Regions from separate parts of the Cellvibrio sp. ARAG 10.3 genome, predicted to be linked through region 1. Evidence: predicted binding sites of a transcription regulator. Region 1 holds the regulator's gene; each other region holds the start of a gene.
The links. Region 1 encodes PhoB, which activates phosphate uptake and scavenging genes when phosphate is short. Its sites were predicted from a motif close to TGTCATAAANNTGTAACA; they were not measured.

Region 1 (4,280 bases):
AATTGGTTTGCGACTGAAAGATCGCGTCGGATTACGCTTCGCTAATCTGACCTACGGGTATGGGGTTTATGTAGGTCGGGTTAGCGAAGCGTAACCCGACAAAAATCTCAATGAAGCGGAAACACGCACGTGAAGACGCTGCCCTTACCCACTTCACTGGTAATTTTTAATTCGGCATCGTGACGCAACAGCACGTGTTTAACAATGGCCAAGCCTAAACCGGTACCACCGGTGCTGCTGTTGCGGCTGGCGTCGACGCGGTAGAAGCGTTCGGTCAAGCGGGGGATGTGTTTGTTTTCAATACCCGGCCCATTGTCACTGACCGCGAAATAACAATTCTGTTTATCCTTCCACAAGCGCATGGCGATCTTGCCTTTGGCCGGAGTGTATTTCACGGCGTTAACCACCAGGTTGGAGAAAGCGCTGTGCAGTTCTTTTTCGTTCCCCAGCAATTGAATATTGCCATCGCAGGTCAGGGTGATTTCCTGTTCCTTATCGCCACTCAATGCCACAGCTTCATTGCGAATAGAATGCAGCAACGGCTCCAGCGGAATCAGTTTCTGGTTGTGGCCCACCTCGGTGGTTTCCAGTTTTGATAACACCAACAGGTCATTGATCAGCAATGCCATGCGCTGTGTTTGTTGCTGCATTTGTTGCAGGGGTTTTTGCCAGGTCGGGCCCAGGTTATTGTTGTCCGCCAGGGTTTCCAGGTAGCCACTGATCACCGTCAACGGCGTGCGTAACTCGTGCGAGACGTTGGCAATAAAATCCTGGCGCATCTGTTCCAGGTTATGAATCTGGGTAATGTCGCGCACCAGGATCAGGCGTTCATTTTTACCAAAGCGGGTAATCTGAAATTGCAGTTGCTTGGAGGAAAAACGCGGTGAGGGTAATTCCAGTGGCTCGCTGTAATTGCCTTCTTCAAAGTAACTGACAAAGCGCGGGTGACGAATAAAATTGATGACCGACAAACCCTGGTCTTTGGTGTGAAAACCCAATAAGCGTTGGGCTGCGGGATTCCAGAAATCCAGGTGACCGCGCCAGTCCAGCAGGATCACGCCGTCTTTTAATGCAGAGGTGATTTCCTGCACGCGATTGATCACCGCTTGCAGGTTTTCCCTTTCCTGGCGCTGGTGACGTTGCAGGTGGTAGATATTGTCGAAAACGTCGCCCCAAATACCCGTGGCCTCGGGTGGCTCTTCGTCGTTTTTGCGCAACAGCCAGCGGTTGAGCCGCGACATTTGCCAGAGCATGTAGGCAAGATACGCCAGGACACCGATATCCAATACCAGCAATAAGTGTCCGGTCAGCCAGCCCAGTAACAGACAGATCGCGACGAAGATCGACAGGCGCTTGAGTTCGGCGCTAAAACCTTGCAGCAAAATAGTGAGCCTCTTTCACAACCATCTCCAGCAGAATATTTTCACTCACTATCGCGCGGAAATATGACTTTTCTTCGCGCGGGATATAAAAATTTCTGCCCACCGGTCTTGTTGAAAACGCCTGTGCGTTTTTAACCGGTTTGAATTATGCGTCGGCCTTGGTGGAGAAACGATAACCGGTACCGCGCACAGTCTGGACCAGGTTTTCGTGGTTGTCGACAGTGAGGGCTTTGCGCAACCGGCGGATGTGCACATCCACCGTACGCTCTTCCACATAGACGTTGCCGCCCCACACATGGTCCAGCAGTTGGCTGCGAGTATAGGCTCTTTCCTGGTGGGTGAGGAAAAATTCCAGCAGGCGATATTCCGTCGGCCCCATATCAACCGCCTGGTTGTTGATCGTCACCCGGTGACTGGCCGGGTCGAGGCACAAACCCTGCACGGTAATAGGGTGGCCATTAACCTGCGGGTCAGCGCGGCGCAATACCGCCTTCAGGCGGGCGACCAGTTCGCGGGGGGAGAAGGGTTTGGTGATGTAATCGTCGGCCCCGACTTCAAGGCCCTGGATCTTGTTGTCTTCCTCACCTTTGGCGGTGAGCATAATGATGGGTACATCAGCAGTCACGTCGTCGCGCTTGAGGCGGCGCGCCAGTTCGATACCGCTGGTGCCGGGCATCATCCAGTCCAGCAGGATCAGGTCAGGCTTTTCATCCACAATCAACGCATGGGCGTCCTGTGCATTGCTGGCTTCGATACACTGATACTCGGCCATTTCCAGTGCGACCCGGAGCATGTCGCGAATGGCTGACTCGTCATCGACGATCAAGATTTTACGCCCACTCATAATTCTTACCTGTTACCCGCTGATGGCTGAGAGCAATTGTTGCAAGCGTATTAAATAAGCCCTGTGTTACAACTTTATGACAGCACAGGATTCAACGCAGCACCAGCAGCACCGGTAAATTCTCAGAGTTTGTCGGCCACCACGCCGATAAAGACGGCCAGACCCACCCAATTGTTGTTCATGAAGGCCTTGAAACAGGCCTCCCGCTGGCGAAAGCGGATCAGGTATTGTTGGTAGGCAAACAGCGCAGCGGCCACACCGAGGCTGATGTAATAAAAAGTACCCAGCTCGAAGCGCGAGCCGACCATTACCAGAGCGTAGAGCGTCAGGGCCTGTAACACGCCCGTCATCAGGCGGTCCTGCTCACCAAACAGGATGGCCGTGGATTTCACTCCGATGCGCAGGTCATCGTCGCGGTCCACCATGGCATAAAAGGTATCGTAGACCACGGTCCACAGCACCACAGCGGTATAGAGCAGCCAGACTTCCACACCGAGCGCCCCACTCTGGGCGGCAAAGGCCATGGGAATGGCCCAGGCAAAAGCCGCGCCCAGCACCACTTGCGGCAGGTGGGTGTAACGCTTCATAAACGGATAACAAAATGCCAGTAACACACCACCCACGGATAATTGAATCGTCAGGGGATTGGTTAATAGCACCAGGCCAAAGGCGAGCAAACACAATCCGATAAACAAGGCGATAGCTTCGCCACTCGATACCTGTCCGCTGACCAGTGGCCGTTCACGGGTCCGTTTGACATGGCCATCCACCTTGCGATCAGCGAAGTCATTGATGACGCAGCCGGCGGAGCGCATCACAAACACCCCCAGCACAAAGATCACCAGCACATCCCAGCGCGGCACGCCATCGGCCGCCAGCCACAGGCTCCACAGGGTAGGCCACAACAGCAAGAGTGCACCGATAGGCTTGTGCATGCGCATCAATTGCCAGTACAGGCGGATGCGTTGGCCAATAGATAAAGCGGGTTGTTTAGCGGCGGGGCGCTGGCTAGGTTGAGTCATAGCAGATTCTGTTGTCCGTTATTGACGATGGGTAGACATCAAGGGTGGCGGCGAGGCCAGGGTGTCGACAAACGCGTCCAGGAAGACTTCGCTCACCAGCAGCGGTTTATCCTCCAGGTAAAACACCGAACGCCGCCCCCACAAGGGCTTATCGCTGGTGAGCGGTTCCGGCACATAGCCATGATGGCGTTTCAGCCGGCTCACAGCAATGGCACTGCGCTGCAAGTGTGGCTGACTGAACAAAAAGGCCCCCAGTGGACGGGCGTCCTGTTTGCGCAAGTGCCGCAGGCTACCGGTCAGGCTGGTCAGGGGCAGCACGCTGCGGGCGAATACCCAGGGCTGCTGGTGGCCGCACAATACCACTTCGCGAATCAACGCCAGCTCCGAACGGTCCATGTTCAAACAACGCCATTCCGATAAGGCGGGCCGCGCAATCTGCTGACGCAATACCTCGACATGAAAATGATCGTGACTGCGAGCCACCAGACGCGCCGTAAGTGAACCTTTGTCCAGCAACCACTCACACAGCGCCGCCTCCGGGCGTTGCGCCTTGGGCCACTGCGCCAGCGGCTGCCATGTTACCCGGCCATTTATCGATAACCCCAAAAGTCGCTCCTGTCACACATGTCGGCAAACCAGCGCGGAATTCTAGCAGGTGGCACCGGGAGTTTGGCCGGCAATCGGTCCCGACCAATAAAAAGCTGCCGTTTTCACTGCCCCCCGGCGACCTGAGCGGGTACACTCCCGTTTGTCCAGCCTGCCACTACCGCGTCAGGACTATCGATACTTGAGGGCCCTTGCCATGCATAAAACTGATCTCGTCGATCGGGTTGCCGATCAAACTGATATGAGCCGCGACAAGGCGGATGCGGCGGTATCCGCCATGATTGAACACATCACCAATGCACTCAGCCGCGATGAATCGGTGTCGCTAGTGGGATTCGGCAGCTTTGTAAGAAGCCATCGCTCCGCGCGCCAGGGGCGCCACCCACAGACCGGCGATACCATTCAGATCGCCGCCAGCAGCAGTGT
Region 2 (4,280 bases), on a different contig from region 1:
GTTCAATAATCAAAGGATCGTGGTCCGAAGCGCGCCATGCTTCCGGGCTGTACAAGCTGATGACTTGTTGCGGAGTTTTGAATTCCTCGTTGTAATCCAACACGCGCGGCTCATCGGCGTTGATATGCCAATCCGCAGCGCCAGTGACCTGGCTGCGTAAACTGTTGCTGGCCAACGCGTGGTCGAGATAACCGGCGAGACCGGTAAAGACGTAAGAGTAGGCGAGGTCACCGGAAAAATCTTTCAGCAAATTGACGTAGCCCGCTGCCTCGATGGTAGTAATCGGATCTTCCTTGGCGTAGGCATTCAGGTCGCCCATGATCAGCACGTCAGTGTCGTTGCTGTCGGTAGGATCGCTGGCCAACCAGTCGACCATAGCCTCGGCGGCCGCAGTCCGAGTAAGGTTGCAATTGCCTTGGCCATCGCCGGTATCGGGATCACTCAGATCGTTGCAATCAGAACCTTTGGATTTCAAATGCGTAACCGCAAGTGTCACTACGCCTTGCGTAGCAATTTCACGAAAACTCTGCGCCAGTACTGGACGGTTTTTGTTGTCAATAAAACGTGGATCAACGGATGAATCGAGAATGGCCGATGCGTTTACCAGCTCCACCGTTGCTGGTTTGTAGATAAAACCGACGGTAATTTCATCGGTGCCGATTTGTGCAACACCGGGATTTACCACAGCGTAATCCAGCCCGGCGTCATACAAACCACTCACCAGATCCTGGATCGCACTGTGCGGGCCGTAGCCGTCATTTTCAATTTCAATCAGGCCGACGATATCGGCATCCATCGCTACCAGTGCCGCGATAATCTTTGCGCGCTGCCGTGCAAATTCTTCCGGTGTGTTAGCACCGCGCGAGGTGGGGAATCCACCGCCGAGGCCATCGCCATTGAAATAATTCAACACGTTGAAAGAGGCAATCTTCAGGCTGCCGCTGCCCGGTAAATCCGGCTCAGGTGTGCGTGCATTATCCGGTACAAAGATCGGCGTGCTGGTGGGTTGAATGCGGTATTCATCAAACGAATAGTGCAATACGCCTTGCAAGCCGATGACGCGATCACCGGAACGCACGGTGTTATAGGCTGATAATTCCGGCGCGGGATAAGGAATGACGGCAGGATTTTGGCGACCACTGCCATCATCCAACAGAATGCGACGCAGAGCATTTTGCGCTGCAACGGCTTGTGCTGGCGCACCCGGCATTGCAATCTGGGTCGGATTAAACAACCGGCCATCGGCGGACAATACCAATTCACCGTAGCGACCCAGGTTGTAATTCTCCGTCACGGTCAGGTCTTGCTGAACCACAATCGCCATGCCTTCATGACGTTCCAGCTCGCTGAGCGTAGTCACCGGCAAAACCAGCACGCTCGGCGTAACACTGACACCGGTTGCACACACTTGCATGCTTGCCGCTGTGATTTGGGTCATGTTGAAATATTCACTGACGTTACCGGTAATGCGTACCAGGTCGCCGGCATTGATGGCCATCGCATTGGTGCTGTCGAAGATAAAAATACCTTCCGAGGTGAGCGGGTTGTTATCGCGGTCACTGTCTTCTTCCTGCACAAAAAAACCACTCAGTCGATCGCTGCCCTGGAAGTCTCCCACCACGACGCCTTCAATGGTTTGTGTGGTGCCGATAAAACTGCTGGTAGCGCCTTCACCCTGAATCTTATGAATTTTGGTGGCGGGCGCGCCGCATTCTTCTGTCGGGCCGGGATTATTGTTATCGGAATACTGTCCGAGGCCTGCAAAGGTGTCTTGCGCAAAACCGTCCCACTGTTGCGCAGGATCAAAGGCATCATAACCATCGGCATCGCCCTCGGTGACCGATGTCATACGGTGCAAGGTTTTGTTAGCGGTAGCTGTATCGCCGGTGCCCCACTGCGAGCCGGGGTCAACACCGATCTGCCCAATCACATCAATCGGATTGCCACCGTACAACAACGCGACGGCATCATCGCCGTTAAACCAACCGGCGCCGTTGGTTTGATCGGTTACGGCAAGAATATCGGGATTGGCTGCGCTGTGGGCCAGCACATACACTTCGCCGTCGGGCAAGGTGCCTTGCAGTGCGATGGTTAATCCAGCGTTGGTATTGCCGTTGAAAAACATCTGCACTTCATACGCAGACAGATCAACGCTGGCGCCAGTGTTGTTGTAAATCTCCAGTGCTTTATTGTTGCTCGAACCTTCGATGTATTCAGAAAAAAATAAATCCGCATGGGTCAGCGAGCTGCTGGCCACGAGCGTAGCAAATAAGGTAGTACGTATGTGACGAATGGAATCAGATGTCCATTGCATAGCGGCGGCTCCTGTTAAACATTATTGGAAAAAGCCCGCCTATGGTGAGTGGCAGCGATGACACGGCTATGATCAATTGATGACAGAAATATCGCAGATTTGTGACAGGTAAACAGATCGCATCCGTGCGATAGTGATGCGCCTTCCGTGAACAATCAGTTAATGCGCCTGCATCCTTACAGGCATTTTTATACGTGAGGAGTATTAATATCCGGTGCAGGTTTCCGTGCTGTGATTACAACCATCGCGACCAATATATTGTTGCGTGCTGTACTCACTCACCGGTAATTTTTCCAATGCATCGCCATTGGCTGACAACTGCTCGATGTAATCAATAAATGCCTGCGTATACAGGGTGAAGGTGTTGACATACTCACCTGCATCAAACAGCTTACCAAAGGTGGCGTAACCATCCTGGCCTGCGGCGATAAAGTCATTGGTGACCACAGTGTAAATTTCCGTGTCGCTGATGGCGGTCCATTCGCCGCTCACGCGTGGGTTAATTTCAATGTTGGATACGCGAGATCCTTCTGCGGCGGAGGCGTCGATGTGATAACGCAAACCGGAAGCATAGGGGTATGCGCCGCTTGATCCGCCGACGCGCAGTGCGTTGGTCATTGCATCTTCCAATACTGCTTTGATTTGTGCGCCGGTCATGTCGAGGGTGACCAATGTGTTGGTGAAAGGCAACACGTTGACGGCTTCAGCAAAGGTAATATCACCGGCCGCCACATCAGTGCGCACTCCGCCACCGTTTTGAATCGCGATGTCGGCGGTGGGTGTTACAGTCATAAAGGCTTTGGCGATAATGTTGGAGATATCGCTGCCGAATTCAGCGGTCACGCTGGCATCACAAATTGTCGAACGGCTTTCACCGGGGAAGCGCACCAGGCATAAATCTTCAGCGGCAGTGCCGATAACCTGTTGTTCAAGCACGCTGACTTCGTCGTTGTAAACACTCAATACGCTGGCTGTGGTTGCATCAGGCACGACCGCAACAACTTCCGGGAATTTGGTGATTTGCTGACGCACTTTAAAGGCATCGCTGGCATTCAGCATACGATCATCACCGCTGGCAAAGGTGTAGCTGAAATTATCGGCAACGGGCATATAAGGTATGCCGTTGCAAGCGGTCACTTTACCTTCGCCATCGAAATTCACCTCCAGTTTCCCGAGCAGATGCGCGTACTCCCAGGCTTGTACGATACACACGGTATCACCGTCCAGGTTGGTGGTTACCGTTGGGTAATCACCGGCGGGATTAAAGCCGAGGCTGGTAAAGGTCTCACCGCCGAGCAATGTGTGCGAGTCACCGCCGACAATCACATCTACACCGCGCAGATTTGCAGCGAGCAATTTGTCGTTTTCATATTGGTAGTGAGTGACCAAAACAATTTTATTAACACCTTGCTCATGCAGTTCATCAATATAGGTTTGTGCCGTCGTGGTTTCGTCGAGGAAGTTGGTATCGGCATCGGGCTTGGATGAGTTTTTGGTTTTGTCGGCGATGTCGATACCGATAAAGCCTACTTTTTGCCCCTGAATGTCGCGAATCAAATAAGGTTGAATGTAGCCGTCACGAATTGCCGAGGTTTCACCCGGCTCGACGTTGGCTGCTAACACGGGTGTCGTACAGGCACCGGCTTGCAGGTCATCCAGAAAATTTGCCAGGCCCTGGTCGCCGTTATCAAATTCATGATTGCCCAGTGCAAACATATCGAAGCACACCTGGTTCATCATGGCGGCATCGGCAGCGCCGTTGAACAATGAATAATAGAGCGTACCGGTGATGGCGTCGCCCGCATGGATTTTTATCGGGTTGATGGATTGTGCAGCCAGGCGATCAAAGAGAGACACCAGCATCGGGAAGCCGCCGTAGGTCACCGACACCTCGCTGATTTTCGCATCAGCCGCCGTGCGTGCGGTCAAATCCAGACCGGACACATCGTAATCAAAGGTTTCAGCA
Region 3 (4,280 bases), on a different contig from region 1:
AGTTAGTGGTGTAACCTCAGGCTTTTTCCGGTGGCGGTGCCACGCGCATGACCTCTTCAACGGTCGTCAAACCTGCCGCCACCTTCTGCGCGCCCGACAGCCGCAAGGTACGCATTCCCTCTTTCATCGCCTGCCGCCGCAATTCCTGCAAATTACAATCGCTGGTGATCTTTTCCTTGATGGATTCGGATAACGGCAGGATTTCATAAAGCCCCTGGCGCCCCAGATATCCCGTATCGCGACATTCCAGGCAACCTACCGGGCGACAGATCTTCGGCGGCACGTTCACCTTCCAGGGCGCCACCAATTGCTGCCAATCATCCGCTGAGATATGTCCCTCCTCTTTGCAGTGCGGACACAGCGTGCGCACCAGGCGTTGCGCCATCACGCCCAGCAGTGTGGCGTTGATCAAATACGAAGGAATCCCCAGATCCAGCAAGCGCGCCACCGTGGCGGGTGCGTCGTTGGTGTGGACGGTGGATAGAACCAGGTGACCGGTCAAGGCGGCTTGCACCGCCATCTGCGCTGTTTCCAGGTCGCGGATCTCGCCTACCATGATGATGTCCGGGTCCTGCCGCATCAGACTGCGGATACCGGCGGCAAAATCGAGGCCGATCTTGTGGTGAACCTGGGTCTGGTTGAAGGATTCTTCCACCATCTCTATTGGGTCTTCGATGGTGCTGACATTCACTTCCGGCGTCGCAATCTGGCGCAGGGACGAGTAAAGCGTAGTGGTTTTACCGGAACCCGTGGGGCCGGTCACCAGCACAATGCCATTGGGGCGGTCGAGCATAGCGCGCCAGCGATTGTAGTCTTCACCCACCAGGCCCAGATCGGTAAAGCTGCGCAGCAGCACGTCCGGATCAAATATCCGCATCACCAGCTTTTCACCAAAGGCGGTAGGCAGGGTCGACATCCGCAGTTCGACTTCGCTTTCATCGCTGCGCCGGGTTTTGATACGGCCATCCTGGGGTTTGCGCTTCTCGGCAATATTCATCCGCGCCAGCACTTTGAACCGGCTGGTCACCGCTGTGGCCACATTGATCGGCAACTCGTACACATTGTGCAACACGCCGTCGATGCGAAAACGGATACGCCCCACTTCACGGCGCGGTTCAATATGGATATCACTGGCCCGTTGGTCGTAGGCGTACTGCAACAGCCAATCCACAATCTTGACGATGTGCTGGTCATTGGCATCGGGGTCGGTCGCCGTGCCCAGATCCACCAGTTGTTCAAAGTTGGTTACGGCCGATGCCGCCGGGCCGCCGCTGGCACGGCTGACCGAGCGGGCCAGGGTGTAAAACTCAACGGTATGGCGTTCGATATCGGTGGGGTTGGCAATAACACGCTTGACGGTTTTGCGCGCGACATGTTCGATCTGGGGTTCCCAACCAGTAATAAAGGGCTGGGTGCACGCAACAATGACGTGGTCCTGGGTAACCTGCACACACAGAATGCCGTGGCGCTTGGCAAAGGCGTAGGACATCACCTCGGTCACCTTGGGCACGTCAATCTTGAGCGGGTCGATATGTACCACCGGCATCTTTGCCTTTTCCGCCAGCCATTCCGTCAGGGCATCACCATCCAGGGTTTTGGTAGGCCGCTTAAGGTCATCGAAATTCTGGCTGGCGATATAACTCAGCGGGTGCATCATGGCCTGTTCGCGGGAGCGGGTGGTACCCAGCAACATATTGGCATCTGTCTGCTTCAGGCGGTCGTCGGCCACCAGGTCAGTCACCAGGCGACGCAGATCAAGCACACCTTCAAAAACCGCAGCATGATTCATGGGAAGGCAATTCCTGTATTGGGGCAAGGATAATGTCAGCAAAAGCAGTACTGGACACGGATTTATTTAGCGAATTCCCGCTCTGTGGATTGTAGCTGCTCTTGTCCGGCGGAGACACCGCTGGTCCCGGCTTTAGCAGACTCAGCCACAAAATACAGCCCGCGGCCGTCATAAATTTGTAAAAATCCTGCGTGACCTGGCCAGCCGATGTTTTTATACTGCGCACACATTTTTACGGGTGCACCGCTTTAAAGCGCTTATTTCAAGGGGACTACCGACATGCCCATTGCTAATCCGTTTTCCAACCTCTTTGGCCGCTCGCCGATCAAGCCCATGCAGGAACACATGGCCGTCGCAGTCAAGGCCGCCGGCGAGCTGATTCCTTTTTTTGAGGCGGTGATCGCCAATGACTGGGCCAGAGCCGAAGAGGTACAAAAGGGCATCACCGAACTGGAACACCAGGCCGACGACATAAAACAGCAACTGCGTCTGCACCTCCCCAAAAGCCTCTTCCTCCCCGTTCCCCGTACCGACCTGCTCGAACTGCTCACCATGCAAGACCGCATCGCCAACCGCGCGAAAGATATTGCGGGCATCATGCTGGGCCGCAAGATGACTATCCCGGCCAATATGCACACCCAAACCCTGGAGTTTGTGCAGTCCGGCGTGCGCACGGCTGAGCAAGCGCTGACCGCCATCAATGAATTGGATGAATTGCTGGAAACCGGCTTCAGCGGCCGGGAGCTGGCGGTAGTAGAAAGGATGATTCAGGAGCTGGACAAGCTCGAAGAAAAAGCGGACGAACTGGAAATCTCCATGCGCTCGTCACTCTTCCGCCTGGAAGCTGAATTGCCGCCTATCGACGTGATGTTCCTCTACAGCGTGATCGACTGGATTGGCGACCTCTCTAACCGCGCCCACGATGTCGGTGGCCGTTTGCAACTGCTGCTGGCGCGCTAGCCGTCGATTTTCATCTTTGAGGAATACACATCATGACCGTGATTGCTGAATACGGCCACATCTTGCTTATTCTTGCCTGTGTCTTTGGCATCTTCATGGCCTGGGGTATCGGGGCCAACGACGTCGCCAACGCCATGGGCACCTCCGTCGGTTCCCGCGCCCTGACCATGCGCCAGGCGATTGTGATCGCGATGATCTTTGAATTCCTGGGTGCTTACCTCGCCGGCGGCGAAGTGACCGCCACTATCCGCAGCGGGATTGTCGACCCGGCATTGATGAGCGACACCCCGGAGCTATTGGTGTATGGCATGCTGTCCGCACTGCTGGCTGCCGGCGTCTGGCTATTGATTGCCAGCATTCTCGGCTGGCCGGTTTCTACTACCCATTCCATCGTAGGCGCCATCATCGGTTTCGCGGCGGTCGGTATTTCTGTCGATGCCGTGGATTGGGGCGCGGTTACTTCCATTGTCTCCAGTTGGGTGGTCTCGCCCGTTATTGCCGGTTTTATTTCTTTCTGGATTTTCCGCTCCGTACAACACCTGATCCTCGATACCGAAGACCCTTTCACCAACGCCAAACGTTACATCCCTTTCTATATGTTTGCGGTGGGCTTCCTGATTTCGATGGTAACGATTCTTAAAGGCTTGTCCCATGTGTTCAAGGACTCGGGCATCAAGTTCAGCTTTGGTGAAAGTACATTGATCGCTCTGGGAATCGCCGCCCTGGTTACCGTGCTCGGCATTTTCTTTTTGAGTCGCGTCAACCAGGACATGGCTGCCGATGCTAAAAATCGCTTCTCCAGTGTGGAGCGAGTATTTGCCATCCTGATGATCTTTACCGCCTGCGCTATGGCCTTTGCCCATGGCTCTAACGACGTTGCCAATGCGGTCGGCCCCATGGCGGCGGTAATCAATACCATTAATTCCAACTCTGTTACGTCAAGTTCGCCGGTAGCCCCCTGGGTTCTGTTGCTGGGCGGCATCGGGATTGTCGTGGGTCTCGCGACTTATGGCTGGAAGGTCATCGCCACCATCGGCAAAAAAATCACCGAACTCACACCCAGTCGTGGCTTTGCCGCCGAAATGGCCGCCGCCGCTACCGTGGTGGTTGCCTCAGGCACAGGATTACCGATTTCCACCACCCATACGCTGGTGGGTGCCGTATTGGGCGTTGGGCTGGCACGCGGTATCGGCGCCCTCAACCTTGGCGTTATCGGCAGTATCTTTATGTCCTGGATCATTACCCTGCCTGCCGGTGCCGGCCTTTCCATCCTGTTTTTCTTCTTCTTCAAAGGCCTGTTCTCCTGACAGCCGATGATGCGCTGGCGAGCTGTCAGCGCATCATCCTCACATTCCCACGTTTTACTCTCCATAGCTCGATCCCCCATGCGCCCCATTTTTGCACACCCTGGATTCAACCTGGCGCATAAACAACGTTGTCAAATAATTTACAAACCTTTTCTTTTTTATTCTTCTTTAAACAATCCATTACTTTTCAATAAGTTAAAAATTTTGCCCAATAAAATTATCGC

Region 2: ACSV5M_RS21210 (ExeM/NucH family extracellular endonuclease) is a predicted target of PhoB. The motif match lies at 2,404-2,421, and genes of this name have one in related genera.
Region 3: ACSV5M_RS05920 (TIGR00153 family protein) is a predicted target of PhoB. The motif match lies at 1,956-1,973, and genes of this name have one in related genera.

The regions. Positions count from the first base shown of each region.
Region 1 covers NZ_JBPYCU010000001.1:589,568-593,847, reverse strand. The annotation lists gene phoR (phosphate regulon sensor histidine kinase PhoR) at 108-1,382, opposite strand; gene phoB (phosphate regulon transcriptional regulator PhoB) at 1,528-2,226, opposite strand; gene ubiA (4-hydroxybenzoate octaprenyltransferase) at 2,349-3,248, opposite strand; gene ACSV5M_RS02505 (chorismate--pyruvate lyase family protein) at 3,267-3,854, opposite strand; gene ACSV5M_RS02500 (HU family DNA-binding protein) at 4,051-4,280, shown strand, end outside.
Region 2 covers NZ_JBPYCU010000033.1:8,600-12,879, reverse strand. The annotation lists gene ACSV5M_RS21210 (ExeM/NucH family extracellular endonuclease) at 1-2,314, opposite strand, end outside; gene ACSV5M_RS21205 (5'-nucleotidase C-terminal domain-containing protein) at 2,519-4,280, opposite strand, start outside.
Region 3 covers NZ_JBPYCU010000003.1:297,483-301,762, forward strand. The annotation lists gene ACSV5M_RS05910 (sulfite exporter TauE/SafE family protein) at 1-14, shown strand, start outside; gene ACSV5M_RS05915 (GspE/PulE family protein) at 17-1,789, opposite strand; gene ACSV5M_RS05920 (TIGR00153 family protein) at 2,069-2,749, shown strand; gene ACSV5M_RS05925 (inorganic phosphate transporter) at 2,782-4,056, shown strand.